One region of the Erwinia sp. HDF1-3R genome, then DNA from elsewhere that is predicted to be linked to it. Evidence: predicted binding sites of a transcription regulator. Region 1 holds the regulator's gene; each other region holds the start of a gene.
What was found. The regulator LexA, encoded in region 1, represses DNA repair genes until DNA is damaged. The targets are predictions, from matches to a motif close to TNCTGTATGTACATACAGNA.

Region 1 (7,977 bases):
GCCACTTTAGTCAAATACCAATCATTTCTGGAATTTTTTCAGCGGCTTACCCTTGACGGTTAATCAACAAAAGAGGGGCGCGAGGAGATTCGGCGTTTTGTGGCGGGCGTGATAACATAACAATTCGATCTGGCGTGAGGGGGAAGAAAAATGACCATTAGCAGTGCTGAAAAAATCCTGTCACAGGCGGAATCACTTTGTCAGCAGCGTAATGTAAGACTGACGCCTCAGCGTCTGGAAGTGTTGCGGCTAATGAGCGGACAGCACGGGGCCATTAGCGCCTACGATTTGCTTGATCTGCTGCGCACCACGGAACCTCAGGCTAAGCCCCCTACCGTCTATCGCGCGCTGGATTTTCTGCTGGAACAGGGATTTGTTCATCGCGTTGAGTCGACCAACAGCTACGTTGTCTGCCATCATTTTGAGCAACCCTCCCACACCTCTGCCATGCTGATCTGCGATCGCTGCGGGTCTGTCGCCGAGAAGCACGCGGAAGGGGTGGAAAATATCCTGAATACGCTGGCCCTTAACTCAGGCTTTACCCTGTCCCATAGCATCATCGAAACGCATGGATTATGTCGGGACTGTAGCGAGGTTGAGGCCTGTACCCATCAGGACAATTGCCACCACGATCACACCCAGACTGCCGGTAAAAAGCGCGGACGCTAACCGGAATGAGAGAAACGCTCCCAAAAATATAATCAGGCCAGTGACGAGGTACAGATTGCAGGTCGCTGCTCAGGTGAGGTGTTGGTAAAGGTTCAAAAGGGATTGCGGAGTTTAAGCGGCACAGTCCATGTGCCTGGGTAGGAGTATCTTCCTGAAACGCTTTAATGCTGTCAGAGAAAAGAACTTACTTATCAGAAGCGGTGATTATTGTGGCTTTCCCAGTCGCTGACTTCTTTCTCAGCCTGGTCTTTTGCGTAGCCATAGCGCTCCTGAATTTTACCGACCAGCTGATCGCGTTTACCTTCTACGACGGTCATGTCGTCATCGGTCAGCTTGCCCCATTTTTCTTTCACTTTACCCTTCAACTGTTTCCAGTTACCGCCGGCTTCATCTTTATTCATCTTGTGTCTCCTGACTTTGAGTGTAAAGAGCGTTAGGTGTAATAGATTTAGTACAATCGTCTAAGCATAACGCCTGGCAGCAATATAAAACGCTGCTCAACTGCTTAACCTAACGATAATTGTAGTAGAAGATGAGGGGATTGCACGGAACGACACGATAATAAGCGGCAGATTAAGACTATTCCTGACCCGGCAGGTAAAAAACTCTTTTTTATCAAAGATTAACCAGGAAATGCAAGATACATGTCACTGACCCGGAGGCAAAAACCACGTTCCGTTGCGCTGGTGCCGCCGCCATATCGCGCCCAGCGTTAGCCCTCTTAACAGCAGAAAAACCGTCATCGCCAGCCACAGACCGTGATTCCCCAGCACCGGAACGCTAATCAGGGTCAGGCCATAACCCAGCGCCGCCAGTGCCATGCTGTTACGCATCTCTGCGGCGCGGGTTGCACCGATAAACATGCCATCCAGCAGGTAACACCAGACGCCGCATACCGGCAGAAGGACCTGCCAAATCAGGTAGCGATCCGCCTGGTGCTGTAAAGCAGGGATCGAGGTAAGCAATGCGACAATATAAGGCCCGGCAAAGGCATAGAGCAGTGAGAAAAACAGCGCGACCCATCCCGCCTGACGGCATGCAGCGTGCCATACCAGCAGCAGCCTCTGCCTGTCGCGCGCGCCAAAGGCCTCGCCCGAGCAGGCTTCAACGGCATAAGCAAACCCATCCAGCGCGTAAGCCGTAAAGGTCAGGAACATCAGCAGTACGGCATTGACCGCGACGATGTCGCCCCCCAGCCGTGCGCCCAGTACTGTTAACGAAAGGAAGCAGAGTTGAAGCAGCAGAGAACGCAGCATGATATCCCGGCTAAGCCTGAACAAACGTCCAGGCCCGCCCCGCCATGCGCTTTTTAGCAGCGCCGTCGGAATGCCACGCATCTTCATTACGCGCCAGACGAGCAGCAACCCGACGGCCAGCGAACAGTATTCCGCGATAACCGTAGCCGTAGCCGCCCCCTGGACACCCCACTTCAGCCCGATCACCAGCCAGAGATCGAGCAAAATATTCACCAGATTGCCCACAACCAGCAGGATGACGGGCGCGCGGGCATACTGAACGCCAAGCAGCCACCCCAGCAGCACGAGGTTCGCCAGCGTGGCAGGCGCGCTGAGCCAGCGGATATGCATAAACAGTGATGCCTGGTACTGCACGTCAGGATCGCCGCCGACCAGCGTCAGCGCCAGATGCGTAAGAGGGGATTGCAACGCGATAAAAGCCAGTCCGGCCGCCAGCGCAATGCAGAGAGGCTGCATAAGCGCGCGTGCAAGCTCGGCGTTGTCGCCGGCACCGAAAGCCTGAGCGGTCAGTCCGGTGGTGCTCATACGCAGAAAAAGCAGCAGCATAAACAGGAAGCTGGTGATGGTGGTGCCGATCGCGACGCCCGCAAGATAGACAGGCTTATCGAGGTGGCCAATGACAGCGGTATCGACCAGCCCCAGCAGCGGCACGGTAATATTTGAGAGGATCATCGGCAGCGCAAGCCGCCAGAGGCTTTTGTCAGCAGCGTTTAAAAATCGCATCGGTATCCACTGCGCGACGGGTGTCTGCGCAAGTCACTGTCATACACATCGTCTGCTGAGTGGTAGCCAACGATAAACTGACGCGCTGGCGAGGCGGCGCGTCAGTTAACAGTCAGTTAGAACGGATAAAACGGTTATCAAACCCAGTTACCGTTACGGATCACACCCACGGCAAGACCTTCAATCGACAGGGTCTGCTGGCGAAGATCGACGACGATCGGCTCGAAATCGCTGTTTTCAGGCAGAAGATGGACCGTATTGCCCTGCTTTTTCAGCCGTTTGACGGTAACTTCATCATCAATACGTGCAACCACAACCTGGCCGTTACGCACTTCCTGGGTTTTGTGAACCGCCAGAAGATCGCCATCCATAATGCCAATATCTTTCATCGACATGCCGCTCACGCGCAGCAGGAAGTCGGCGCTGGGTTTAAACAAACCTGGGTCAACCTTGTAGTGGCCTTCGATATGTTCCTGGGCCAGCAGCGGCTCACCGGCGGCGACGCGGCCAATCAGCGGCAGGCCTTCTTCGTCTTCCATCATCAGTCGAATGCCGCGCGAGGCACCGGACACAATCTCAATTACGCCTTTACGTGCCAGTGCCTTGAGATGTTCTTCCGCCGCATTTGGCGAGCGGAAGCCAAGCTGAGCGGCAATTTCTGCCCGCGTTGGCGGCATGCCGGTCTGGTTAATATGGGCGCGTATCAGGTCATAAACCTGTTGCTGTCTTACCGTTAGTGCTTTCATCCCGCCCCCTGGTTGTTTATACAGTCGACTGTGAGTATATACAGGTATTTGCGCGTTGAAAACCTAAAGATGGACAAAAAACAGCAGTTTGTCTGATTCTGGAACGTCTATCGCATATGTGGCACTAACAACATCAGCCAGGTGGTCATCGCCATAAGAATAGTCAGCAGCACTGCCGCTGAACCCATATCCTTTGCGCGGCCTGCCAGCGGGTGCCGCTCACTGCCGATGCGGTCCACTATCGCTTCTATGGCGCTGTTAAGCAGTTCAACCACGACTACCAGCACCACCGAACCGATCAGCAGCACCCGGGTTATCGGCGTCACGTCCAGCCAGCAGGCCAGCACGATGGCGACAAGCGCCACAATGGCTTCCTGACGAAAAGCCGCCTCGTTCTGCCATGCCGCACGCAGTCCCTGCCACGAATAACCTGCGGCCTTGATAATTCTGGTCAATCCGGTGACGTTATTTGTCATAATGAGGGAACCCTTTGAACTGTTTAACGTCAATGTCTGAGTGGCGCACATTTTGCAACACCACAGATCTCACTGGCGCTTTCTGGTATGCTTGCCGCGCTTTGCTAACAAGAGGCTTCATGTTGTCTATGTCAGGTTGGCGTAATTTATATTATAACCTATTGAATTTACCGGTTAAATTCTTACTAAAGAGTAAGGCGATCCCCGCCGAGCCGGTCGCTGAACTGGGGCTTGATACGTCGCGCCCTATTATGTATGTGCTGCCTTACGATTCAAAGGCCGATCTGCTCGCGCTACGTGAACAGTGTCGCAAACAGGATCTCCCCGATCCCTTAGATCCGCTGGAAATCGATGGGACAGTGCTGCCCCGCCATGTCTTTATTCATGACGGTCCGCGCGTATTCCCCTATTTTGTGCCGAATATTGAATCGGTGAAGCTGTTTCACGAATATCTGGATCTGCACCGCAGCAACCCGCTGCTGGACGTGCAGATGGTCCCGGTATCGGTGATGTTTGGCCGCGCCCCTGGCCGTGAGGTTCAGGGCGAGAGTCAGCCCCATCTTCGCGTGCTTAACGGCATTCAAAAGTTCTTCGCCGTACTGTGGCTGGGCCGTGACAGCTTCGTGCGCTTTTCGCCGATGCTCTCTCTGCGGCGCATGGCAACGGAGCACGGCACCGATAAAACCATTGCTCAGAAGCTGGCTCGCGTGGCGCGCATGCATTTCGCCCGCCAGCGCCTGGCCGCCGTTGGGCCGCGCCTGCCCGTTCGCCAGGACCTGTTCAACAGGCTTCTGCAGTCCAGGGCGATTGCTAAAGCAGTAGAGGACGAAGCGCGCAGCAAAAAAATCCCCTTTGAAAAGGCTCAGCAGAATGCCGTTGAGCTGATGGAGGAGATTGCCGCCGACTTCTCTTATGAAGCGATACGCCTGACCGACCGCATTATGGGCTGGACGTGGAGCAAGCTTTATCAGGGTATTAACGTTAACGGCGGCGAGCGCGTACGCCAGCTGGCACAGGATGGACACGAGATAGTCTATGTTCCCTGCCATCGCAGCCATATGGACTATCTGCTGCTCTCCTACGTGCTCTATCATCAGGGGCTGGTACCGCCGCACATTGCTGCCGGGATCAATCTGAACTTCTGGCCTGCCGGGCCGATATTCCGCCGCCTGGGCGCGTTCTTTATCCGCCGTACCTTTAAGGGCAACAAACTCTACTCCACGGTATTCCGCGAGTATCTGGGCGAGCTGTTCACCCGCGGCTACTCGGTCGAGTATTTCGTTGAGGGCGGACGTTCGCGTACTGGTCGCCTTCTTGATCCGAAAACCGGCACGCTGTCGATGACCATTCAGGCCATGCTGCGCGGCGGCAACCGTCCAATAACGCTGGTGCCGATCTATATCGGCTATGAACACGTTATGGAGGTGGGCACCTATGCGAAGGAACTGCGTGGCGCGACCAAAGAGAAAGAGGGCTTTTTACAGATGGTGCGCGGGTTACGCAAGCTGCGCAACCTGGGCCAGGGTTACGTCAACTTTGGCGAGCCGCTGCCGCTGGTCACTTATCTGAATCAGCGCGTCCCGGAATGGCGCGACGCCATCGATCCTATCGAAGCGCAGCGTCCCGCCTGGCTCACTCCCGCGGTTAACGACATCGCCTCGCAGGTGATGATGCGTATAAACAACGCCGGAGCGGCTAACGCCATGAACCTCTGCGTCACCGCCCTGCTGGCCTCGCGCCAGCGCTCGATGACGCGTGAACAGCTGATTGCACAGCTCGAGTGCTACGTACAGCTACTGCGCAACGTGCCCTACTCACCCGATGCCACGGTGCCGGATATGACCCCGGAAGCGCTGCTTGATCATGCGCTGGGCATGAACAAGTTTGAAATCGAGCAGGATAATATTGGCGAGATCATCATTCTGCCGCGCGAGCAGGCGGTGCTGATGACCTATTACCGCAACAATATTCACCATATGCTGGTCATGCCGTCGCTTATCGCCGTCCTGGTCATGCAGCATCGCGAGCTTACCCGAGCCGAACTGCTGCGCCAGATAAGCGTTATCTATCCGATGCTTAAAAGCGAGCTGTTCCTGCACTGGAATAAGGAAGATCTGCCGACGGTGCTTAATGGACTGGTCAGCGAAATGGCCCGCCAGGGCCTGCTCACCGCTGATGAAGAGAGTCTGCGCCTCAGCCCGGCCCGCTTCCGCACCCTGCAGCTGCTGGCGGCGGGCGTTCGCGAAACGCTACAGCGCTACGCCATCACCTTCTCCATCCTCAGCGCCAACCCGTCAATCAACCGGGGTACGCTGGAGAAAGAGAGCCGGACCATGGCTCAGCGCCTGTCTGTACTGCACGGCATTAACGCGCCGGAGTTTTTTGATAAGGCGGTCTTCTCCACGCTGGTGCTGACGTTACGTGATCAAGGCTATATCAGCGATACCGGCGATGCCCATGTAGAGCAGACGCAGCGGGTCTATCATCTGCTGGCCGAGCTGATTACGCAGGAAGTGAGAATGACCATCGAGAGCGCGGCGGTACACGAGTAACCTGTCGCATAACTGATAATCAGGGCGATGAGGGATCATCGCCCTGAGCAGGCTCTGGTTCTGGCTCAATAATCCCGTGAGCTATCATCGCCTGCGCGATGGTACCCTGCCAGTGCCGGGCCGTTTCCTGAGGGGGCGTATTTCGCAGCCTGCCGGCCAGCTCCATCGCGCACGCCTCGGTAAACTGGCTGCACGCTACCCGCTCTTTGTTGCTGTGCAGAAACTCCAGCTGGCTGTTAACATCCAGCCTGCTAAAGATGGCATTCATCAGCCTGTCTTTGTGCGCCTGCGACAACTCCTGCCAGGCCTGATTCGGGAGCGACTCATCAACGATCCCCACGCTACGGCTGAGATGACTTTTCTCGAGGGTAGTAACCAGATTGTTAGCGCCAAAGCGCCGCATCTCCGGCTCGCTATTCCACATATCCTCCAGGCTTAGCTGACACTGCAGCATCACCGCCTGTTCCTGCCCCGTACGGGACACGCCGGGCATACCTGATTCCGTCAGCCCAAGGATCAAATCGTGCAGCGCCTGACGATCGTCCGAGTCGGCCATCTCTGTCATCACGTCCCGGCTGCTTAGCAGGAAGTTAAGGTACCCGACAATCGACGCGACTTTATTGAGCGTATACCCATGAGAAACGGCGGCGTTTGCCCGCAGCTCACTCACCCCGGCGGTATTTCGCTGGCTGTCGCTTAACGGCGTGGCTTCGTTTTTCCCCACCTGGCGTAGCCTCTCGCTCAGAGGCTTATGTAAAAGCTTCTGCTGCTGCTCCGGCGTCAGAGCATCATTCACCAGCTTATTGGCCAGATCCCGCGCGGCCTGCGCGGTGAAGGGGGGCCTGTCGAGCTGCATCTCTCTGCTCAGCATCCAGAACCGCTCGATCAGCTCGGGCTTGTTCTCCTGACCAAAGGATAAACGCATCATCTTGCCGTCATAGCCAGGCAGAGTGCCAATTCCCCCCATATTGCTTTCGGTAAAACCAAAAGAGCCCCTGGCGCGGATTAGATTACCATCAACCATGTCAACCGAATTAAGGGTCAGCGTTTCGTCGCTATCACCGCGTATCAGGAGTTTAGGTAAACGCTCATCGGGCTGGTGAGTAAAACTATCAAACATCGCGAAGGGTTTATCGGGGCGGTGTCCGGCGAAGCGGGTATGACCGTTTTCTCCGTTAAAGCAGTGCTTAACGACAAAATTGGCATTATCAATGGCGGTTTTTAACATCTCGGGTTCAGATTTTATGGCTGCGCCGGTGAGATGCGTCAGCAGCTGGCTTTCATCATTGCCAAACCAGTTCTGGCTCGCTTCGTAGCGTCTGAAATCCGCCTGCGCGCTTTCATTTTCCGGGGTCTTCGCGCCAACCAGGATTATGCTTCCTCCCAGCACTTTTGATGCCCCCAGATTGGCAAACTTTTGATGGCTCTTACAAAGCAGCAAACGAAGCTGGTTGTCGGCTAGCGCGGGAGCAAACTTGTCCATTAGCGCTTTCATCTCACCCCCTTTTTCAATCGTGGTGTCGATGACAACGTTCAGCGGCGCATTTTTGTTTTT
Region 2 (7,977 bases), 1.4 Mb from region 1:
TTTTGATCCTGCTCAGCAAGCCAGGTGAGCTTTTCACCAATTTTACCTTCAAGACCGCGAGAGGTCGGCTGATAATAGCGAGTATGGGCCATTTTCTCCGGAAAATAGTCCTCTCCGGCCGCATAAGCATGGGGTTCATCATGCGCATAGCGATACTCCGCGCCCAGCCCCATCTCTTTCATTAGTCGGGTGGGGGCGTTACGCAGATGTTCCGGCACATCATAATCAGGATTTTCCCGCGCATCGCGCATCGCTGACTTGAATGCGGTGTAGACGGCATTACTTTTTGGCGCGCAGGCCAGGTAGACGATCGCCTGCGCGATCGCCCTTTCGCCTTCTGCCGGACCGACGCGGGTAAAACAGTCCCATGCCGAAATCGCCACCTGCATGCCGCGCGGATCGGCGTTGCCGACATCTTCCGACGCAATAGCCAGCAATCGACGGGCAACGTACAGCGGATCGCCACCGGCGGTGATGATCCTGGCGTACCAGTAAAGCGCCGCATCGGGGGCGGAACCGCGAATCGATTTGTGCAGCGCCGAGATAAGGTCGTAGTAGCGATCGCCCTTGTTATCGAATCTGGCGCTGCGTTCACCACTGACCTCATTCAGAAGCTTTGGCGTCAGTTCACGCTTGCCCTGAGCGTTGACTTCGGCCATATCGGCCATCATCTCCAGCGTATTGAGAGCACGGCGTGCATCGCCGCTCACCAGCGCGGCAATCATGCGCCGCGTTGCCTCCGGCAGTTCAATATTTTCCGCGCCGTAGCCGCGTTCGCTGTCGTTCATCGCCTGCGTCAGCACCGTTTCGATATCCTCATCGGTGAGTGATTTCAGCAGATACACTCTGGCACGGGACAGGAGCGCTGAATTCAGCTCGAACGAGGGGTTTTCGGTGGTGGCGCCGATAAAGGTAATGGTGCCGTCTTCAATATGCGGCAGGAAGGCATCCTGCTGGCTCTTATTGAAGCGATGGACCTCATCAACAAACAGGATCGTACGTCGCCCGGCATTACGGTTCTGCCTGGCCCGTTCAATGGCCTCTCGGATATCTTTGACCCCGGACGTCACCGCAGAGATGCGCTCGACATCGGCCTGACCATAATGGCCAATAATCTCGGCTAACGTCGTCTTACCCGTACCTGGTGGCCCCCACAGGATCATTGAATGCAGATGACCCGCCTCTATGGCGCGGGGAAGCGGCTTATCCGTCGCCAGCAGATGTTGCTGGCCGATATATTCAGCCAGCGTACGTGGCCGCATACGGGCGGCCAGAGGCTGAAATTCATTATGGGAGAAATCCAGAGACAGAGTGCTCACGCTGACCTCACTTACGCTGGTCGTCCAGCGTTACGCCTTTCGGCGGCGTAAAACGGAATTTATCGGCAGCGATTGCGCCATTTTGCTGGCTCTTAAGCGCGTAGCTACTGCGCTGACCGTCCTGCTCCACCGCGCTGAACTGATTGATTGTACCGTTGGTGGAGACGTTGATGGTGAACTGTTTCAGATTGCCATCAGCAGATTTTGGCGTCAGCTCAAAGTTGTCACCCAGCTGCTTAATATTGTACTGCTTCCAGTCACTGCCCTGGTTACGCGCAATCAGCATAAAGGGCGTATTGCTGGTGGCATCTTTCAGCCAGGATGCACTCACCTGCTCCACGAACGGATTGTAAAACCACAGGGTTTTACCGTCAGAAATCAGGGTGCTTTCGTCCGGTGCCGTCATATGCCAGTTAAACAGATCTGGCCGCTTGACCCACAGTTCACCTTCGCCGTCCTGCACCGACTGGCCGCTGCCATCGGTCACTTTTTGGGTGAAACTGGCGTGAAAGCTTTTGACCTTATCCAGACGCTGCTGCAGGTCAGAAGAAGCATCGGCGAATACGCTGGCCGATGCAAAAGCAGCCATCACACAGCAGGAAATCATCAGTTTTTTCATTACGGCATCCTTATTAAAACTTTTTTATCCCATAAGCGGGGAAGCATTCGTGGATAACTGTAGCCAGGGCCGGAGGATTACAACAGGAGATTATTCTGGTCGCTGGCAATAATAGTGTTATGGGGGCGTCTGCAGGAAACTCAACGGGCCAGGTTTTCCTGGCCCGTCTGTAGCGGCAAAAAGGTTAAAAACGACGACTACATTTCATGAGGCGGCGGGGAGAGCACCTCGCGGTTGCCGTTATGGCCCGGAGAAGAAACAATGCCCTGTGCCTCCATCTGTTCAATGATCCGTGCAGCACGGTTATAGCCAATGCGGAACTGACGCTGGACGCCTGAAATAGAGGCCCGGCGTTTTTCAACCACGAACAGCACCGCCTGATCGAACAGCGGATCCAGCTCCTCCTCACCGTCCAGACCCAGACCACCACTTTCACTCTCCTCACCGGCGGTAATGCTTTCAATGTACTGAGGACGACCGCGCGCCTTCCAGTCCTGCACCACCGCATGCACTTCCTGATCGCGGACGAAAGCGCCGTGAACGCGCACCGGCATTGATGAGTTCGGCGGCATATAGAGCATATCCCCCATACCCAGCAGGGATTCCGCGCCCGCCTGATCGAGGATCGTGCGCGAATCAATCTTACTGGAGACGGTAAAGGCGATACGGGTCGGAATGTTAGCTTTAATCAGGCCGGTAATCACATCAACCGACGGACGCTGCGTGGCAAGGACCAGATGAATACCTGCCGCACGGGCTTTCTGGGCGAGACGGGCAATCAGTTCTTCAACTTTCTTACCCACCGCCATCATCAGATCGGCAAATTCATCGACCAGCACGACGATGTAGGGCAGTTTTTCCAGCACCGGCGGCGTCATATCCATGCTGTCTCCCGGCTTCCAGAACGGATCGGGAATCGGTCGGCCCATCGCTTCTGCCTGCTCGATTTTCTCGTTATACCCGGCCAAGTTACGTACGCCCAGCGCTGACATGAGCTTATAGCGGCGTTCCATCTCGCCAACGCTCCAGCGCAGCGCATTAGCCGCATCCTTCATATCGGTAACCACTTCGGTCAGCAGATGAGGAATACCTTCATAGACCGACAGCTCCAGCATTTTCGGATCGATCATAATAAAGCGCACTTCTTCCGGCGTGGCCTTATACAGCATGCTGATGATCATGGCGTTAACGCCAACCGATTTACCCGATCCGGTGGTACCCGCGACCAGCAGGTGCGGCATTTTTGCCAGATCGGCGACCACCGGCTGGCCGGCGATATCTTTACCGAGCACCACCGCCAGCGGCGAAGGGTTATCGCGGAACTTAGCGCACTCCAGCACCTCACGCATGTAAACCGTCTGACGATGCTTGTTAGGAAGCTCCAGGCCGACATAAGGTTTACCCGGTATCACCTCAACCACGCGTACCGCAACGGCAGAGAGCGAGCGCGCCAGGTCACGGGAGAGGTTAGAGATACGCGCCGCTTTAACGCCCGGCGCCAGATCCAGTTCGAAACGGGTAATGACCGGGCCTGGAGAGATACCCACCACTTCTGCCTTGACGCGATAGTCGGCAAGACGTGCCTCAACCAGCCGTGCCGTTTGCTCGAGAGCGAACATATCAACCGGCTCTGCCTCAACGGGCGGAGCCGAAAGCAGATCCAGCGTCGGCAGCGGCGTGGTAGGTTTCTCCAGCGGCTGTTCATGGCGAACCAAAAATGGATGGAACAGGCTGTCAGGCGCTTTCGCCACGGGCTCCGGCCGTGGCGCAGCAGGTTCAGCCTGTGGGGCAGCAGGTTCAGCCTGTGGGGCAGCAGGTTCAGCCTGTGGGGCAGAGGTCTGCCACGAGGGAACCGTGGCCGCTGGCTGTGGCGCAGCGGGTTCAGCCTGTGGGGCAGAGGTCTGCCACGAGGGAACCGAGGTTTGCTGAGCGGGCTGCTGACTGTGCTGCTGCCACTGGGGCTGTTCCGCCGGCTGTTCCTGCTCTGACTCCGGCATGGCTGAGAGCGTGAACAGGGGCTCGCGTGGGCCATCATCCACCAGATCGTCAAGCGGAGAGAAATCAAAGGCACCAGCAGTATTCAGCGTAGCGGTCGACTGCGGATGTTCCGCAGCCTCACCGTAACGCTGCTGTTGCTGCTCACTGAACTGACGTGCCAGCGCGGCCTGCTGCTGTGACTCCTCATCCTCCCCGGTCAACTCTTCGCCATAGCGAACCTGCTGCTGCGCCATAAAGGCTTCGCGCAGGTGCGCTTCTTCCTGCATCGCCTCTTCACTCTGAGGCGCGGCAAACGGTGAGTCGGACCCATCCTGCTGCTGTCGCAGCTCCTCTTCTCTCGCTTTCTCCTCGGCAATACGCTGAGAAGGCAGTTTGATGCCATAGGAAGCCAGTTCACGCCGCGTGGGCAGCTTAACCGGGTTTGGCCGGGGCAGCGAGGGTCCGATCCCCTGCTTCACCTGCGGATTGCGACCCTCGCTGGTGGCACTAAAGCCGGGCATAAATGCTGCCGCCGAGGCTGCCGTTGTAGCCAGCGGCGCAGCATTATTCGCCGCCGGGCCAGCAGCGATATCAGCAGGCTGGACGGCAGGTGAGGCCGTGAACTCAAAGGGTGAAGAAGAGGAAGCCTCACGCCAGTTACCCATCTGCGGCCCATCGTCTTCATCCATTACCGGTCTTGAAGGTGCTGGGGTATCGGCCGGGACCTCGAAGCGATAAAGTTCTGGATCAGGTTCTGCCTGTGCAGCAGAGGCGGGGCCAGTGTCGTATACGGACGCGCCCTCTCTTACAGGCGCAAAGGTCGCGGCACCTGTAGACCCAGCAACAGCTACTGCACCGGTTGCTACTGCGGCGGTCGAAGCCAGCTGCGCATTGTTATCATTTCGCACGGATGTCTGACGGGCAGCAGAAGCCAGCAGCGCGTCGTCGTCATTATGCCCGGACGGCTGACGGGCAGCAGAAGCCAGCAGCACGTCGTCATCATTATGACCAGATGTCTGACGTGCAGCGAAAGCCAGCAGCACGTCGTCGTCATTATGACCGGATGGCTGGCGGGCAGCGGGAGCCAGCAGCACGTCGTCATGTCGATCGGCTGGTGGGTGGGCAGCGACAGATGACGCTTCCTCCGCGTCTTCGTCGTCGTAGTCGTCTTCATGCCAGCGGCGATCGTCACGAGAACGATTGCTGGCGAAGGTCAGCACGCCCATCACCGCGCCGCCAATTTTCTCGGCGATAGTGAGCCATGACCATCCGGTATAGAGCGTTAACCCAGCGGCCCAGATGCAGAGCAGCGTTAGTGTGCCGGTAGCGCCGTTGAACCAGGGCGCCATTGCATTGACAATCAGGCTGCCAATGACCCCACCGGAGGCAAAGTACCAGATATCATCCGCGTTAAGGGCTGCCAGGCCGCAGGTCGTGATTACCAGCGCCAGCACGCCAATCAAGCGCAGGCCGACCGCAAAATAGTCAATATAGTCCTGAGAGTGGCGCTGACTAAAGGTTATCCAGCACAGGCCCAGTATCACCGGCGGGATGGCGTAGGCCATTACGCCGAAAATAAAGAACAGCGTATCCGCAAGCCATGCGCCAATACCGCCGCCCAGGTTATGAATAGGTTCATGCCAGGCAGTCTGTGACCAGCTGGGATCGGAGGGATTGAAGCTCACCAGCGCAACCATCAGGTAGATGGCGAAAAGAGCGACAATAATCAGCAACGCTTCCAGCAGGCGACGCCCGCTGCTCAGAGGTTGCAGGGAAACTTCTTTATCTTCTGTGTATTCCTGGCTCAAGAGTTCTCTCCAGGTGCCCGTAAACTATGAAGGAAAAAACGCCGGGCAAGCCCGACGCTGAACCTGTATGAATTCACAGGAGTGTACCCAAATCCGACAGAATTTGCACCTGCCCTGTGTTACCGCGTCTTAATGACCAGGCGGTTACTTTGTTTCACTTCTTCCATCACCACGTAGGTCCGCGTATCGTTCACGCCCGGCAGGCGTAGCAGGGTTTCACCCAGCAATTTACGGTAGGCTGACATGTCGGGCACACGCGTTTTCAACAGATAGTCGAAATCGCCGGAAACAAGATGACACTCTTGAGTTTCCTCAAGTTTTTGCACGGCGGCGTTAAATTGTTCGAATACGTCAGGCGCGCCACGATTCAGAGTAATCTCAACAAATACCAGTAGCGAGGCATCGAGGTAGTGAGGATTGAGCTGAGCGGTGTAGCCCAGAATAAATCCCTGCCTTTCCAGACGACGAACACGCTCAAGGCATGGCGTCGGCGATAGCCCCACGCGTTTAGACAACTCGACGTTTGAAATTCGGCCATCTTTCTGCAGTTCATTTAAAATGTTGCGGTCGATTCTGTCGAGGTCTTTACCCGGTCGTTTTTTATTGTCTACCATTATTATTGTCTCTCTTAATGCCTTCCCTTTACCCGCCATACCCTGAACAATGCCGCTGTTACAGGGTTGTTTAAGTGAAGTCTGGCGCCTGTTGCGATTTTAAAACGCCCATCCGTATGACGCATGCTGTCTGTCCACACCATGCGTCATGACCAATGACAGACTGAGTTTATCCGGTAACGGCTAAAACACGGGATAAACCCGGTTCCGTCGGCCAGGATACCCTCTGCTTCCATTACTGTTTTCGCAAAAGACCAGCCGATTGTCAAAGTAAAACAACTAAAATCAGTACAACATGCCAAACGCGTGACTGCATGACTGTTTTTAAATGAATATTCCTGTATTTCTGCACCACAAAATGGCCTTCACTGCCCCATTTTGGGGCAGTCCTCCCGATAATGGCGCAGCCTGAATGGTTAAACCTTTTACATCTATTGCTAACAAAATTGCAGAACGCTTTTTTTGCTGCGCTAAATTCCCTACAATCAAAAAAAGTATGCCAGTTAAAAAAAGAGGGGCTCATGAGCACGGCCAAACACAGTAAATTACTTATCCTGGGTTCCGGCCCGGCAGGCTACACCGCAGCGGTGTATGCTGCGCGAGCGAACCTGAACCCGGTATTAATTACCGGTTTAGAAAAAGGCGGTCAGCTGACCACCACCACTGAAGTGGAAAACTGGCCCGGCGATCCCCACGATCTGACCGGCCCGCTGCTGATGGAGCGCATGCAGGAACATGCCGAAAAATTTAATACGGAGATTATTTTCGATCATATTCATACCGTCGACCTGCAAAACCGTCCCTTCCGTCTGACCGGCGACAGCGGTGAATACACGGCTGACGCGCTGATTATCGCCACCGGCGCTTCCGCCCGCTATCTGGGCCTGCCGTCAGAAGACGCGTTCAAAGGACGCGGCGTGTCAGCCTGTGCAACCTGTGATGGTTTCTTCTACCGTAACCAGAAAGTTGCGGTTATTGGCGGCGGTAATACAGCGGTTGAGGAAGCACTCTACCTGGCGAATATCGCCGCTGAAGTTCATCTGATTCATCGACGTGACAGCTTTCGCGCAGAGAAGATCCTGATCGATCGTCTGATGGAGAAAGTCCGCACCGGCAATATCGTTTTGCATACGCACCGCACGCTGGATGAGGTGTTGGGCGATCAGATGGGCGTTAGCTCGCTGCGCCTGCGCGCCACGGATGACGTTGAAAAAACGGAGGAGTTACAGGTCGCCGGACTGTTTGTTGCCATCGGTCACAGCCCAAACACCGCCATATTTAACGGCCAGCTCGAACTGGAAAATGGTTATCTGAAAGTCCAGTCTGGTCTGCAGGGTAATGCGACCCAGACCAGCATTCCAGGCGTATTCGCTGCGGGCGACGTGATGGATCATATCTATCGTCAGGCGATCACCTCCGCCGGAACCGGCTGCATGGCCGCGCTGGATGCGGAACGCTATCTCGACGGATTGGTTAAAAACTCTCAGTAAGTTGTTAAAACACTGCTTCAATTTTCCGGAAGGCGACCTTTGCAGGTCGCCTTTTCTTTTTGTGCACGGTAAAATCCCAGGAAATTTCCCCCGTTTATTATCGGGATATGGAGTGCAGCTCTGCCCTCCTCCCGTCGCACCGGCAGGTCA
Region 3 (7,977 bases), 1.2 Mb from region 1:
GGTGACCGGTGGGAAAAAAGCCACCTCATCACCATCCTGAAGCGGATGCTGAGGCGCCACCAGCGTTTGATTCACGGCGGAAAGCAGCTTACCGGTGGTCAGCGCCAGCGCCCAGCGATCGCCGCGCTGAGCCAGCGCAGCCCGCAGCGCCTCAACCGTGGCGTACTCCTGCGGCAGGCTCAGGCTGTCGGTGCCGGTTAACTCGCGGACCTGGGCAAAAAACAGCACGTTAATCATGGTCAGCCGCCCTGAAGTCACCCGACTTGCCGCCGCTTTTACTCAGCAGTCGACAATGCTCGATGGAGATATCCTTCTGCACCGCTTTGCACATATCGTAGATGGTCAACGCGGCGACCGACGCCGCGGTGAGCGCTTCCATTTCTACGCCAGTTTTACCGGTCAGGCGGCAGAGGGATTCAATTCTCACCCGCTGCCTGGCAACGTCAGCCGTTAAGGTGACTTCAACCTTGCTGAGCAGTAGCGGATGGCAGAGGGGGATCAGCTCCCAGGTGCGTTTAGCCGCCTGGATACCGGCAATGCGCGCGGTGGCAAAGACATCGCCCTTATGGTGGCTGCCATCAATAATCATCTGTAGCGTATCGGCATGCATCACCACAAAGGCTTCTGCCCGGGCTTCGCGTACGCTCTCCGTTTTGGCGGAAACATCCACCATATGCGCCTCACCGGCAGCATTAATATGTGTGAGTTGTGACATCTGTTCAGGGCTTCTTTACGTGTGAAACAAAGTTGCAGGGGCGGGTGCGGGCATCAAGCTGATCCTGAATGATCCGTTCCCAGGCGCTCTGGCAGGCCCCGGTCGAGCCGGGTATGGCCAGAATTAGCGTCTGATTCGCCATGCCCGCGACCGCGCGCGACTGGATGGTTGAGCTGCCGATCTCCTCCCAGGAGACCATGCGAAACAGCTCGCCAAAGCCCTCAATTTCGCGATCGAACAGCGGCAGAAGCGCTTCCGGGGTGCTGTTTTTGCTGTTAAAGCCAGTGCCGCCGTTGATCAACACCACCTGCACGTCCGTACTGGCGATCCAGCTGGATACCACCGCACGGATGCGGTAGCGGTCGTCTTTTACTATGGCCCGGTCGCAGACGCGGTGGCCTGCCCCGGTCAGCGCTTCACGCAGATAGTCCCCGGAGGTGTCACTGGCGGCGTCGCGGCTGTCAGAGACGGTGAGGACCGCTGCGTTAAGCGCGATGAATTCTGCTGTGGGTTTACCCATGTTGAGCTCCTTACTTAACCGCCGATAAATGAGAGATTCTGCGTAATGCCGGTGTTGCCCTGATGCAGGAAGTGCGTCTGCTTTTTGGTTCGCAGGCTGGCTGCAATACGCGCCTGCAACGCATCCTGCTGATCGTCGCTTTGCAGCAGATCGCGCAGTGACACGCCGCCGTCGCCAAACAGGCAGAGATGCAGCTTACCGACCGCCGAGACGCGCAGGCGGTTACAGCTGGCACAGAAATCTTTTTCATAAGGCATGATCAGGCCGATTTCACCCTGATAATCGGGATGGGTGAAGACCTGCGCCGGGCCATCGCTTCGCGCGCGCGACTGACGAACCCAGCCCTGGAGCAGCAGACGGTCGCGGATCACCTCGCCGGAGATATGGTGCTGACGAAACAGCGCCCCGCCCTCGCCGGTTTCCATCAGCTCGATAAACCGCAGCTGGATGGGCCGGTCACGGATCCAGTTCAGGAATGTCTCCAGGCTGTTATGGTTGATGTCGCGCATCAGCACGGTATTCACCTTCACCTTGCTGAATCCCGCATCAAAGGCGGCATCAATCCCACTCATGACCTGATGAAATTTATCCTGCCCGGTGATGGCATGAAACTGGCGAGCATCCAGACTGTCGATGCTGACGTTGAGCGCGGTCAGCCCGGCGGCGCGCCATGCAGCGACATCGCGGGCCAGCCGGTAGCCATTGGTGGTAACCGCCAGCTGGCGGATGGCGGCGTTCTCGCGAACGGCAGCGATAATGTCGGTGAAGTCGCGGCGCAGTGAAGGCTCACCGCCGGTAAGGCGGACTTTTTCCGTCCCGGCTGCCGCGAAGGCACGGGTAACCCGCCGGATTTCATCCAGCGTAAGGAAGCTTTTGTTGGTTGTACCCTGGGGCTTATAGCCGTCGGGCAGGCAGTAGCTGCAACGAAAATTGCAGACGTCAGTGATCGACAGACGCAGATAATAAAAACTGCGGTCGAAGCTATCAGTAAATTGTTGCACCAGAACACCTTTCCAATTCGGGAGATGCAGGCATTTCTTTCTGCACCCTGGCAACGTATCGTTGCGGCCAGGGCACCCTATCCAAAGACGTAGGTGCCAGGGCTAAGTGTGGTCTACCGACACCGGTAAACCATGGTCTGGAAATTCTACCGCTAAACCGTCCGGGATTCCAACATCATCTTTCGCTATGTATTTTGATATATAACGTATTTTAGCCGCCTGTTCCCTGCCAGTTTAGGGTAAAATGGCACAAATGCATGTGGCCCGTTTCGGGTCAATAAACCGCTTCAAAACAGAAGGAATTTTATGCGTAATCGCACATTGGCCGATCTCGATCGCGTGGTGGCTATCGGTGGCGGGCATGGTCTGGGTCGCGTGATGTCGGCGCTCTCCCCACTTGGATCGCGGCTCACTGGCATCGTCACCACCACCGATAATGGCGGTTCAACCGGGCGCATTCGTCGTGACGAAGGAGGCATTGCCTGGGGCGATATGCGTAACTGCCTGAATCAGCTGATTACCGAACCGAGCGTGGCCTCTGCCATGTTTGAGTATCGCTTTGCCGGAAACGGCGAGCTGGCCGGACATAACCTCGGTAACCTGATGTTGGTAGCCTTGGATAACCTCAGCGTGCGCCCGATTGAGGCCATTAATCTGATCCGCAATTTGCTTAAGGTAGATGCGTTTCTGATCCCCATGTCAGAGCAGCCGGTGGACCTGGAGGCCATTGATGAAGAGGGGCAACGGGTGCACGGCGAGACGGAAATCGATCGGATGTGTCGTCCCCCCCGCGAGCTGATGCTCTCTCCTGCGGTGACGGCCACCCGCGAAGCGGTTGAGGCCATCGCCGAGGCCGATCTTATCCTGATTGGGCCGGGCAGTTTTTACACCAGCCTGATGCCGGTACTGCTGATGCCCGATATGGCACAGGCGCTGCGCCGTACGCCAGCCACGATGGTATTTATCGGAAATCTGGGTAAAGAGCTGAGCCCTGCCGCCGCTCAGCTCACGCTGGCCAACAAGCTGGCAATTATGGAAGAGTACATCGGTAAAAAGGTCATTGATGCCGTTGTCGTCGGCCCCGGTACCGATACCCACAACGTCACCGATCGCCTGATTATCCAGGAGCCGCTTGAGGCGGCAGATATCCGCTACCGGCACGACCGACAGCTGCTCCACATTGCGCTGGAGCATGCTATTCAGTCGATTGTTTAAGCGGAAACGCGCGGCTAGGAAGCCGCAATAAAGAGCTCGCGCGCCTCGTGTAGCCGATCGCGTACGCGCGCGGCCTCCTCGAACTCCAGGTTCTGCGCATGCTGCTGCATCTCCGACTCCAGCTCGTGGATCTTCTTCTGCAGCGCCTGCGGCGTCATTGCCAGGTAAGGGCTGTCGTCCTCAACAACAGGATGGGAGGTTTTGCCGCCGCGCCCCCGGGTTTTGGTCTTGTTAATGCCCTGCCCCAGCTCAAGAATATCGGCGATTTTCTTGTTGAGACCCTGGGGTACGATGCCCTGCTCCTTATTGTGCAGCTCCTGCTTTTCCCGACGACGCTCGGTTTCACCAATCGCCCGCGCCATGGAGGGCGTAATTTTATCGCCATACAGAATTGCCTTACCGTTAAGGTTTCGCGCGGCACGGCCGATGGTCTGGATCAGCGAACGCTCGGAGCGCAGGAAGCCCTCTTTGTCGGCATCCAGTATCGCCACCAGCGACACCTCCGGCATATCCAGCCCTTCCCTCAGCAGGTTGATCCCCACCAGCACGTCAAACTTGCCCAGCCGCAGATCGCGGATAATTTCCACGCGCTCCACGGTATCAATGTCCGAGTGCAGATAGCGAACGCGCTCGCCGTGCTCTTCGAGATACTCGGTTAGGTCTTCCGCCATCCTTTTGGTCAGTACCGTCACCAGCACGCGCTCATTGATCACGGCGCGCTTGCGGATTTCAGACAGCAGGTCGTCAACCTGGGTACCGACCGGGCGCACCTCAATCAGGGGATCGAGCAGCCCGGTAGGACGCACCACCTGGTCGATCACCTCACCGCCCGATTTCTCCAGCTCATAATTACCCGGCGTGGCAGAGACGTAGATGGTCTGCGGTGCCAGCGCCTCAAACTCTTCGAATTTCATTGGGCGGTTATCCAGCGCGGACGGCAGCCGGAAACCATACTCCACCAGCGTCTCTTTACGCGCCCGGTCACCGCGATACATCCCCCCGATCTGCGGAATGGTGACGTGTGATTCGTCAATAACCAGCAGCCCGTCGGCAGGCAGGTAGTCAAACAGGGTCGGGGGCGCTTCGCCCGGACCGCGCCCGGAGAGATAGCGCGAGTAGTTTTCGATCCCCGAGCAGTAGCCCAGCTCGTTCATCATTTCAAGGTCGAACTGGGTACGCTGGGTGATGCGCTGCTCTTCCAGCAGCTTATTGTTTTCCAGCAGAACGCGTTTACGGTCGACCAGCTCCACTTTAATCTCTTCCATCGCCTGCAAAATGCGCTCGCGCGGCGTTACATAGTGCGTTTTGGGATAGATGGTATAGCGTGGGATCACCGATTCGATCTGCCCGGTCAGCGGGTCAAATATTGACAGCCGTTCCACCTCTTCGTCAAACAGCTCTACGCGCAGGGCATAGTCATCGGACTCCGCCGGGAAGATATCGATCACCTCGCCGCGTACCCTGAACGTCCCGCGCTGGAAAGCCTGATCGTTGCGGGTATATTGCAACTCGGAGAGCCGACGCAGGATCGAGCGCTGGTCGATAACCATACCCCGCGTCAGATGCAGCATCATTTTGAGATAGAGATCGGGATCGCCCAGACCGTAAATGGCCGACACCGACGCCACCACAATCACGTCGCGACGTTCCAGCAGCGCTTTGGTCGCTGACAGGCGCATCTGCTCAATGTGCTCATTCACCGAGGCGTCTTTTTCAATAAAGGTATCGGAGCTGGGCACATAGGCCTCAGGCTGATAATAGTCGTAGTAAGAGACGAAATACTCCACCGCGTTATCGGGGAAAAACTCCTTCATCTCGCCGTAAAGCTGCGCAGCGAGGGTTTTGTTAGGTGCCAGCACCATGGTCGGGCGGTTCAGATCGGCAATAACATTGGCCACGGTGAAGGTTTTGCCCGATCCGGTCACCCCCAGCAGGGTTTGATGAGCCAGCCCATCCTCCAGCCCCTCTTCAAGACGGCGAATAGCCTCAGGCTGGTCACCTGCTGGCTGGAAATCGGAGTTGAGTTTAAAGACTTTGCTCATTGGATTGCTACCTGATGATAAATGCTCGCGGACAGGAGATTAATTTTACTCTGCCGTGGCGATTTTGCCAGCAAAAAAGACTGGATATATCCACAGTTATTTTGCATGATAAAGTGAACCTGCCGTTAAGTCCTTATAGATAATCGGTTAAATACTTAATCAAACAGGGAATAGTGAGGTTATCCCCAGAAGGGTCTGCCACTTTAACATTTGTCAAGCGTGGCTGACAAAATGCGGGAAGCGCGCGGCCGGTTTTTTTATCCTGCTTGATTTTCATCAAGTCGTTGATAGTGTTATGCATTCACCGTAAGATGAGTTTCACAGCAACTCGTGCCCAGGCCGCGCTGGCTCTCGCCTGGCGTGAGTTTTAAGCCGCTCATGCACATGGTTATCCACAGGAATGGTGGATAACTGATTTGAGCGCCCGAACCGTCTGCTGTGTATAAAGCTGCGCTGCCGGTAAAAAAGGATGCTAAAAATTTTTTTTTGCTTTTTTTCACTGTCAATCTTCAGCATTGGCATGATGAGTAAGCATAGTTTTGGTGCCGCCGCCAGCCCTGGTTACCCCTTATTTACTTATATCCTTTCCCCTCTCACTGCTTCTCAGACAGGCAACTGCACCATCACCAGCCTGCACGGGGCACCGCCGCAGTGCAGCACCAAATCACTACCGGTAATTATTAAATAAACATTACCAATAACCGCAGCAAAATGCCTGTCGGTATCATGATTGCGTGCAGCACTTAACAACCTGGCCTGTCAATTGCAAGACACTACGGGAAGCAGGTCACCACCCGGCGAGCTCCTTACACCAGAACGAAGCTCAGAGCCGCAGGTTTCTTATACAAGGCATTGAAGACTGTTTGACAGACGACGGAGAGCGGATGCAATCAGGTGCGATCGATAACTGTCTGAAGGAGAGTGTCAGATGCTCAGCTTACGTTCAATTAATCAGTTTTACGGACAAAACCATATTTTGTGGGATGTCGATCTCGAATTACCGCCTGGCACCTGCACCGGCGTGCTGGGCCGCCCCGGCATGGGCAAAACCACTCTGGTTAACTGTATTATGGGTAATCTGCCCATTAACAGCGGCTCGATTATCTGGCAGGAGGGGAGCCTGCCGCCGCAGGATCTGCTGCTGCAGCCAGTAGAACAGCGGGCCGCGCTGGGGATAGGCTATGTTCCGCAGCGGCGTCAGCTCTTTTCACAGCTAAGCGTGGAGGCCAATCTGCAAATCGCGCTGCTTGCCGGTGCGGGTCCCGATAGGCATCGGGCCATCCCCCCGGTGGTGTACGATCTCTTTCCGGCGCTCTGGTCCCTGCGCCACCAGCGCAGCGGCGATCTGCGTGCCGATCAGCAGCAACAGCTGGCCCTGGCGAGGGCGCTGGTGCTGGAGCCCAGGCTGCTGATTTTGGATGAGCCGATGGAGGGAATGTCCTCCTGGCTGGAGGAGGAGATGGGCAATCTTATCCATCGCCTTAACCATGACTTCGGCCTGACCATCCTGCTGCTTGAACAGCGCATTTCGTTTATCCGCCGGGTGGCCGACTACTTTCTCCTGCTGCACCAGGGCCGCAACGTGGCGCACGGCACCGTTGCTCAGCTTGATGAGAATATGGTTAACACCTGGCTGGCGGTTTGAGCGCTCTGTAGCGGCGCGTTATACCGCTCCAGCATGCTGCCTGCCCCGGTTGCGCTGTCTGGCGCCGCTATTCACACCGGCAGTCTGACGTATTGCCCCAGCTGTTCAAAGTCCTCCGCCTCGGTCAGGTAGGGAATTTCGCCCAGCATCGGCGCCGGGAGCCGCTGCGCCAGCGTGGTCAGATACTCCTGATGCCGCTTGCCCGGCGGCTGAACAGCGTTTGCTATCCACCCTGCCAGCCTCAGACCGCTGGCCAGAATTGCCTGCGCGGTCAGCAGCGCATGGTTAATACAGCCCAGCTTAATCCCCACCACCAGCACAACCGGCAGCTGTTCAGCCCGCACCCAGTCGGCGAAGGTTGCGCTGTCGGTGAGCGGGGTGAACCAGCCGCCAGCCCCCTCGGTCAGCACCCAGTTCGCCTGCTGCGTCAGGGCCTTCAGCCCGGCAGAAAGCTGCTGAAAATCGATAGGCCTGCCCTCCTCCGCGCTGAGGATATGCGGAGCGGTAGGCTCCACAAACGCCATCGGATTAATGCTGTCGTAAGGGAGATCCACGGCGGACGCCTTTTGCAGGGCTAAGGCATCCTCATTGCGCAGCCCCTGTGGCGTGATCTCACTGCCGGAAGCGACGGGCTTGTATCCCACGCAGCGAAAACCCGCCTGCCTGGCCGCCTGTAGCAGGGCGGTGCTGGCGACGGTTTTCCCCACTTCGGTGTCCGTTCCGGTTATAAACCAACGTTCAGTCACGGTTAATTACTCCATAAATCAGATGGTAGCTAAGCAGGCAGCCGCGCGCGTCGCGGGGCCAGACCTGTTCGAGCTGATGAAGATGGCGGCGGG
Region 4 (7,977 bases), 1.3 Mb from region 1:
ATTGCCCAAACAGCGCGTTAAGCTGCGACTGCGAAAGAATCGCCGCCATCTGCGTGGCGAGCGTGACCAGAAACGACTCTTCGCTCTCGTCAAACTGTCGGTGCTCACGCTGCTGGACCACCAGCACGCCGAGCAGCTGGCGACGGCTGATGATGGGGACGCCAAGAAACGAGCGAAAGCGCTCTTCTTTTACGGAAGGAACATATTTAAAGCTGGGGTGGCTCTGCGCATCTGCCAGGTTAATCGGCTCGGCCAGCCGTCCTACCAGCCCGACGATCCCTTCGTCAAAGGCCAGCGCAACCGTACGACCACGCGGTTTTTTCAGCCCGCGGGTAGCCATCAGGTAATAGCAGCGGCGGTCATGATCGGCAAGATAAACCGAACAGACCTCGATATCCATCGCCAGAGAGATTTCGTTGACCAGAATATCGAGCGCCTCGGTAAGCCGTGGGGCGCCCGCAACTTTTTCAACTATTTCGCGTAGCTGTGTGAGCATAATCCGGGTGGCCTAACCTCTCTTCCGTCGATAGAGCGCATTTCGCTGTACGGGGATCTCCTGTAACGGCATGACCACGCCGGAAAACTCCTTCATCACCCGGCGGTAGACGTCGCGTTTAAAAGAGACAACCTGGCGAACCGGATACCAGAAGCTGACCCACCGCCAGCCGTCGAACTCCGGCGTGCTGCTGGTCTGCATGTTGATGTCCGCGTCATTGCACATAAGCTGCAGTAGAAACCATTTCTGTTTCTGGCCGATACACACCGGCTTTGTGTCCCAACGCACCAAACGTTTTGGCAATTTGTATCGTAACCAGTTTCGGGTTGAGGCAAGAATACGAACATCCTTACGATGAAGGCCAACTTCCTCGAAGAGTTCGCGGTACATGGCCTGTTCCGCCGTCTCGCCAGGGTTGATCCCCCCCTGCGGGAACTGCCAGGAGTGCTGACCATAACGCCTGGCCCACAGCACCTGTCCCTGTCTGTTACAAATTACGATACCAACATTCGGGCGGTAGCCATCATCATCGATCACTGGACTACCTCAAACTAAAACTCGGATGTTCTGATTGTTTCATACTCCTTACAGGCGGTAAACCACTGCTTTACACCCTGAATAGCGGCCTGATAAGGGATAACTCAGACCGCTCAACAAAGTTATAAACAGAAATCGTCAATTTTGACCGATCTTATTCACCTTTTCTGTGGATATCTTTGTGCAGAACTCATTTACCGTTTGGGGAAAACTTTCTGAAGCCCTTTACAGTCGTCTCGCTGAAATGACATTAACCCCTTATCGTGCATAGGATTTATCTGCATGTCACGGTGATTTCGGGGAGGATCAAACTGCGCACAGCTTAGAAAGATCCTTAGCTGGTGAAAGATCGAGCACTGGAGTTTTTATCCACAGGTTATGCTGGTATCCCAGGCATAAATTGACTGAAATATGGCAAAAGTGCCGCCGTCAAGGCTGTAAATCGAAACAGTGTTAAGGTAAATCATGAGTTATCCCATTTTTCTGTGGATAACAGGGGGTGAGATCCTGTTCATTGTGGCCGACAACCGGGGCATAAGATCCTGCCGTGCTGAGGTTCCCCCCTTTTGCAAAGATAAAAAAGCATGGTTTATCATGCTATTATTATTGTTTTCCGCAGCCCGGGAACAAACTTTTACTGCGGCAGAAAAGAGTGCTGTTTTTTTGAACAATAACCGGGAGTTATTCATGTCCCCTGATTTCATCCCCCTGCCCCCGCCGGAAAATGAAGACCTGCTCCTCGAGCGCGCCAGCAGTCTGGCGGGCTATACGCTGGGTGAACTGGCGCAAAGGGCCGGCCTTCCCATACCGCAGAATTTGAAAAAAGATAAGGGCTGGGTGGGGATGCTGCTGGAAATCTATCTGGGCGCCAGCGCGGGCAGTAAACCCCAGCAGGATTTTCCGGAGATTGGCGTAGAGCTAAAAACGATCCCCATTGATGCGCGGGGCCGTCCGCTGGAGACCACGTTTGTTTGTGTCGCTCCCCTTACCGGCAATAGCGGCGTGGTGTGGCAAACCAGCCATGTGCGTCATAAGCTGGCGAGAGTGCTGTGGGTGCCGGTCGAAGGCGAGCGCGCCATACCGCTGGCGCAGCGCCGGGTTGGTGCACCGCTGCTGTGGAGCCCGGACCGGGAAGAAGAAGCTCAGCTCCGGCGAGACTGGGAAGAGCTGATGGATATGATTGTACTGGGTCAGGTTGAACGGATTACCGCCCGGCACGGCGAGGTATTGCAGATCCGCCCTAAGGCCGCCAACAGTAAGGCGCTTACCGAAGGCATTGGTGAAAACGGTCAACCGATTGCGACTCTGCCTCGTGGTTTTTATCTGAAGAAAAACTTCACGGCTTCTCTGCTGGCCCGCCATTTTTTGCTTTAGCTTAGCGTACTGATGCGTATACTCCTCGTTTAACTTTCGTTTAGGATAAGACGCCTGTATGTTTGAATGGATTGCAGACCCGAACGCCTGGCTGGCACTGGGTACGCTGACGATTCTGGAGATCGTCCTCGGCATTGATAATATTATTTTCCTCACCCTGGTTGTGGCTAAGCTTCCGAAAAACCAACAAAATGCCGCGCGCCGCACCGGTTTAGCGGGCGCAATGCTAATGCGCCTTGCCCTGCTCGCCTCCATCGCCTGGATTACGCGCCTGACGACGCCGCTATTTACCCTGGTGGAACACCCTTTTTCCGCACGCGATCTGATCCTCTTCTCGGGTGGACTCTTTTTGCTGTGGAAATCCGGTAAAGAGATCTACGACACCATTCAAGGCAGTGACGAAACGCATGAAACCCAGGTTAACTCTTTTATGGGTGCCATCGTACAGATCGTGCTGCTGGATATTATTTTCAGCCTGGACTCGGTCATCACGGCGGTAGGATTGTCGGATCACCTGATTATAATGATGGCGGCGGTGGTTATTGCGGTGGGCGTGATGATGTTTGCTGCGAAATCTATTGGTGAATTTGTTGAGCGGTATCCTTCGATTAAAATCCTGGCGCTGGCCTTCCTTATTTTAGTGGGCTTCACCCTGATCCTCGAAAGCGTTGAGCTGCATGTGCCAAAAGGCTATATCTATTTCGCGATGTTTTTCTCGATGGTCGTGGAGTGCCTCAACCTGCTGCGCGCTAACCGGCGCACAGTCTGAATTCAACGGGTTAGGCCGGGCTGCCACGGAGATTTTAGCCAAAAAGTCAATGGCGGCCCGTGCTCATTACGCATTTTCAGAGTGATACGGTTACCTTTTACCGTTTTATGCGCTATTACTACTGCTCCAGTCACAGGCTTACGGGAGCGGAGAATGAAATATATGTTTGGCGCGGCGGCGCTGATGCTGGCCTTGCTGGTTAGCGGGTGCAGCAGCGATTACGTGATGGCAACCAGGGATGGCAAGATGATTATGACCCAGGGTAAGCCTGAGATTGATAAAGAGACCGGACTGGTGAAATATACCGATCGATCCGGCCACGAATTACAAATCAACGGTGACGACGTTTCCTCCATCGTTGAGCGATAAGTTTATTACCGCCACCTGTATTCCTTCGCCGGTGGCGCGAGAAACATTTCCCGACTAATCCCCCCTTCCCCCTGCTGCGCGCGACGGTTATAGTCAGGTGCCGGATCGTAACGCGCAGCGTTGTGTCAGCATCCGCAGCGCGATGTTCAGGTTCAGCTTTTAATAATGAAAAAGGAAGCCGGCAAATGCACTATCACCGTATCCCCCACAGCAGTCTGGAAGTCAGTTCTCTGGGGCTGGGCACCATGACGTTTGGTGAGCAAAATAGCGAAGCCGATGCGCACGCGCAGCTCGATTTAGCCGTACAGTCCGGTATTAACCTGATTGATACCGCCGAGATGTATCCGGTGCCGCCGCGCCCTGAAACTCAGGGATTAACCGAAAAATATATTGGCAGCTGGCTGAAGGCGCGCGGTAACCGCGACAGGATCGTACTGGCTTCCAAGGTGGCCGGCCCGGTTCGCGGTGCCGATGCCTCTATCCGACCACAGCAGGCGCTGGATCGTAAGAATATCCGCGAAGCGCTGGATGCCAGCCTCAAACGTCTCAACACCGATTATCTCGATCTTTATCAGCTGCACTGGCCCCAGCGCCAGACCAATTTCTTTGGCAAGCTGAACTATGAATACAGTGATAATACGGCGCCCGTGACGCTGCTTGAGACGCTTGAAGCCCTCAATGAGCAGGTCCGCGCAGGCAAAATTCGCTATATCGGCGTCTCGAATGAAACGCCCTGGGGCGTGATGCGCTATTTGCAGCTGGCTGAAAAGCACGAGCTGCCGCGCATTGTCAGCATCCAGAACCCCTACAGCCTGCTAAACCGCAGCTTTGAACTGGGCCTGGCGGAAATCAGCCAGCACGAAGGGGTAGAGCTGCTGGCTTACTCGAGCCTGGCCTTTGGTACGCTGAGTGGAAAATACCTCAACGGTGCGAAACCCGCGGGCGCGCGTAATACCCTGTTCAGCCGTTTTACGCGCTACAGTGGCGAGCAGGCAGAGCTGGCGATTGCAGAATATGTCGCGCTGGCTAATAAACATGGCCTGGATCCCGCTAAAATGGCGCTGGCTTTTGTCCGCCAGCAGCCGTTCGTGGCCAGTACCCTGCTGGGCGCGACCACGCTGGAGCAGCTACAGATCAATATTGACAGCTATGCGCTGACGCTGGATGAAGAAGTATTAGAGGGGCTGGAAGCGATTCACCGTCGTTACACCTACCCGGCGCCGTAAGCCGGCCCGGGTGGCAAAGCGAGACGGGTGACGCAGGCGCGTCACCCGATAAGATTACAGGTCAGGCGTGCTGGCCTTTTTTTGCGCCAGATGCCAGCCCCACAGCACCGCCATCGACAGAGCAAACAGCGCACCGAAACCTACGCCGGTGGCAACCGGCGGCGCACCCAGCTTTATCGCCAGCGTATAGAGCGCCAGCATAAGCAGCATGGCGCTGTTTTCACCGAGATTCTGCACCGCAATCGCATTGCCTGCGCCCACGCTGGCCTTGCCGCGCATTTGCAGCAGCGCGTTAAGCGGCACGACAAAGAACCCACCCAGCACGCCTATCAGGATCAGCAGCAGGTAGGCTCCCACCTCTGCATGCTGCAGTGAGAAAAACACCACCGCCACGCCGATCAGTACGCCCGCCGGCATGCAGCGCCCTACCGTCTTCAGCGTGACCAGCTTTGCCGCCGCCGCGGCACCAAACACAATCCCGATTGCCACCATGGCGTTCAGCAGCGTAGGCGTTTTATTGTCGGTGATGCCCAGTGCCACAGGTACCCACAGCACTAACAGAAAGCGCAGCGTAACGCCCGCGCCCCAGAACAGGCTGGTGCCCACCAGCGAGAAGCGGGTTTCGCCGTCGCGCCACAGCGCCCGGCAGGCGCTGAAAAAGGAGGCAGACATTTTACCCGGATGCCACGGCTGGCCCGGACGCGCCACCGCCAGTTTGGGGATCATGACGTTGGCCGCCACGGCCAGTCCATAAGCCACCACGCAGGCCAGCAGCGCCGCAATCAGGTGCCAGTCCGCCAGTACGCCTCCGGCAATGGAACCCAGCAGAATAGCGGCAATGGTCGATGACTCCATCAGGCCATTGGCTTTTACCAGCGTCTCGCCGTTGGTCAGCTCGCCCAGGATGCCGTACTTGGCTGGGGAGTAGGCCGCCGCGCCCACGCCAACCAGGCTGTAGCCGATAAAGGGGTTAAAGCCGAAGCAGATAACCAGTGCGCCCAGCAGCTTGAGGGCGTTGGCAAACATCATTACCCGCCCTTTGGCAAAGCTGTCTGCCACCTGCCCGACAAAAGGCGCGAGGAGGATGTAGGTCGCCACAAATACCATCTGTAATACCGGCTGGCTCCAGTCGGGATAGACCTGCTGCTTAAGCACCGCCAGGGTGGCAAACAGCAGGGCGTTATCGCCGAATGCCGACAGAAACTGCGCGGCAATTACTGCCAGCATTCCCCGGGAAAACAGCCCCTCGCTGCGGGTGCCGTCACTCATCGCGACTCTCCACCTGTTCAGCCATGCCGCGTAGCGTGACAAAATCCGGCTTGCCGCTGCCGAGCACGGGCAGCTGCTTCAGGTAGCGGATATCGCGAGGAACCGCCAGTTCAGGACTGCCCAGTTCGCGGGCCGCACGTTGCAGCTGCTCCCGGCTCAGTTCCGCATCGGTGGTAAACAGCACCAGTGCCTCACCGCGGCTGCCATCCGGTCGCAGCGAAGCGGCATGCTGTTTTTCTGCCGAGGCTTTCAGCGCTATCTGTTCAACCATTTCCAGCGAAACCATCTCCCCGGCGATTTTAGCAAAGCGTTTAACCCTGCCCTGGATCTGACAAAAGCCATGATCGTCAAAGCTGACGATATCGCCGGTGTCATACCAGCCTGGCTCCATCTTCCCTTCTCCGTTATCGGCCTGCGGTGCTTCCAGTACCCCGGGCGCCTCCACCCGCAGATAGCCCTTCATAATGTTCGGGCCGCGCAGCTGAAGCAGACCGCCCTGCTCAATGCCCGGCACGGCGATCAGGCGCGAGTCCATCCCTGGCAGAATACGGCCAACGGTGTGATTTTTGGCGGCCATCGGCACGTTGATAGCAACCACCGGCGCACATTCCGTTACGCCATAACCCTCCAGAATGCGGATGCCAAACTTGTCCATCCACGTCTGACGCGTCGCCTCCTGCAATTTTTCAGCACCGGCCACCACGTAGCGCAGGCGCGCAAAATCGTAGGGATTGGCGAAGCGGGCATAGTTGCCAAGGAAGGTTGAGGTGCCGAACAGGACGGTACAGTTCCGGTCATAAACCAGCTCCGGCACGATTCGGTAGTGTAGCGGACTGGGGTAAAGAAAGACCTGCGCACCGGTCATCAGCGGCGTGAATAACCCTACCGTCAGGCCAAAGGCATGAAACAGCGGCAGGGCCGACATAAACCTGTCGCGCGGGGTGAAATCTGCCACGGTACGGATCTGTTCGACGTTCGCCAGCAGGCTTTTATGCGAATGCACCACGCCTTTCGGATTGCCTTCGGAGCCGGAGGTAAACAGCACCATCGCCGCGTCCTCTGGCTGCTGTTTAACCGCGGCAAGGCGTGGCATCAGCAGATGTCCAAGGATCCACAGCTTATCCTGGGTGGTGACCGTATCCTTCAGATCTTCCAGGAAGATCCAGCGTGCCTGGGTGACCTGTTCAGGCAGATGCCACAGCTTGCCCTTATCAAGGAACTGCCGTGAAGTGAAGACGGTTTTCACCCCTGATGCTTTCAGGGCGCTGCTGAGCCCGTTTACACCGGCGGTATAGTTCAGCATCGCCGGTATGCGGCCGCGCATTGACGCGCCTAAAATTGCCGCCGCCGCCACCGTCGCGTTGGGGAGCAGCAGGCCGATATATTCTCCCGGTGCGCTGTAGCGCTCCAGTATGCGCCCCACGCCGAGTGACTTTTTCAGCAGCCCGGTGTAGCTGTCTGGCGTGAAGTTAACGTCTTCAATGCAGGGTTTAAACAGACCGTATCGCGTACGGGCGGCAAGGAAGGCTTCATACATCGTCTCGCGCGGACGGACCGCCATGCGGGCTTCCATCATGATGTGCTGGAGATGCTCGCCCGCCAGCTTGCGGCGATCTCGCGCCCTGGGTGCCTCCGGCATCGGAATATGGGTGGCCGGTAGCAGCGTCAGGCTGATGCGCGGGAACAGACGGCGCTTAAAGACTCCCGCGAGGCGGCCAAAGGGAGTGAACTCGGCCCCTTCAATGCGCAGGGGGACCAGGGTCGCCTGGGTTTTTGCGGCCACAAAACCCGCACCCTCGTAAATTTTCATCAGCGAGCCGGTCACCGTGATGCGCCCTTCGGGGAAGATCACCACGGGCCGCCCCTGATTGATGGTTTTCACCAGCTGTTTGACCGACATCGGCTTAGTCGGATCCATCGGGACGAAATCGATAAAT

Region 2: AAGR22_RS08405 (DNA translocase FtsK 4TM domain-containing protein) is a predicted target of LexA. The motif match lies at 5,785-5,804, and genes of this name have one in related genera.
Region 3: uvrB (excinuclease ABC subunit UvrB) is a predicted target of LexA. The motif match lies at 5,572-5,591, and genes of this name have one in related genera.
Region 4: mutH (DNA mismatch repair endonuclease MutH) is a predicted target of LexA. The motif match lies at 1,467-1,486, and genes of this name have one in related genera.

Annotation. Positions count from the first base shown of each region.
Region 1 covers NZ_CP155071.1:421,519-429,495, reverse strand. Annotated here, with positions in the region: gene zur (zinc uptake transcriptional repressor Zur) at 151-669, shown strand; gene AAGR22_RS01885 (CsbD family protein) at 861-1,070, opposite strand; gene dinF (MATE family efflux transporter DinF) at 1,317-2,648, opposite strand; gene lexA (transcriptional repressor LexA) at 2,786-3,394, opposite strand; gene AAGR22_RS01870 (diacylglycerol kinase) at 3,502-3,870, opposite strand; gene plsB (glycerol-3-phosphate 1-O-acyltransferase PlsB) at 3,999-6,422, shown strand; gene AAGR22_RS01860 (hypothetical protein) at 6,442-7,977, opposite strand, start outside.
Region 2 covers NZ_CP155071.1:1,820,778-1,828,754, reverse strand. Annotated here, with positions in the region: gene AAGR22_RS08415 (replication-associated recombination protein A) at 1-1,319, opposite strand, end outside; gene lolA (outer membrane lipoprotein chaperone LolA) at 1,327-1,938, opposite strand; gene AAGR22_RS08405 (DNA translocase FtsK 4TM domain-containing protein) at 2,136-5,723, opposite strand; gene lrp (leucine-responsive transcriptional regulator Lrp) at 5,843-6,337, opposite strand; gene trxB (thioredoxin-disulfide reductase) at 6,859-7,827, shown strand; gene cydD (cysteine/glutathione ABC transporter permease/ATP-binding protein CydD) at 7,977-7,977, shown strand, end outside.
Region 3 covers NZ_CP155071.1:1,658,547-1,666,523, reverse strand. Annotated here, with positions in the region: gene moaD (molybdopterin synthase sulfur carrier subunit) at 1-237, opposite strand, end outside; gene moaC (cyclic pyranopterin monophosphate synthase MoaC) at 230-715, opposite strand; gene moaB (molybdenum cofactor biosynthesis protein B) at 720-1,235, opposite strand; gene moaA (GTP 3',8-cyclase MoaA) at 1,250-2,239, opposite strand; molybdenum cofactor riboswitch at 2,226-2,357, opposite strand; gene yvcK (uridine diphosphate-N-acetylglucosamine-binding protein YvcK) at 2,543-3,451, shown strand; gene uvrB (excinuclease ABC subunit UvrB) at 3,466-5,493, opposite strand; gene AAGR22_RS07715 (hypothetical protein) at 5,787-5,993, opposite strand; gene AAGR22_RS07710 (ATP-binding cassette domain-containing protein) at 6,422-7,138, shown strand; gene bioD (dethiobiotin synthase) at 7,210-7,884, opposite strand; gene bioC (malonyl-ACP O-methyltransferase BioC) at 7,877-7,977, opposite strand, start outside.
Region 4 covers NZ_CP155071.1:3,949,445-3,957,421, forward strand. Annotated here, with positions in the region: gene ptsP (phosphoenolpyruvate--protein phosphotransferase) at 1-496, opposite strand, end outside; gene rppH (RNA pyrophosphohydrolase) at 509-1,033, opposite strand; gene mutH (DNA mismatch repair endonuclease MutH) at 1,721-2,407, shown strand; gene AAGR22_RS17940 (TerC family protein) at 2,466-3,176, shown strand; gene AAGR22_RS17945 (YgdI/YgdR family lipoprotein) at 3,330-3,545, shown strand; gene AAGR22_RS17950 (NADP(H)-dependent aldo-keto reductase) at 3,731-4,771, shown strand; gene lplT (lysophospholipid transporter LplT) at 4,826-6,040, opposite strand; gene aas (bifunctional acyl-ACP--phospholipid O-acyltransferase/long-chain-fatty-acid--ACP ligase) at 6,033-7,977, opposite strand, start outside.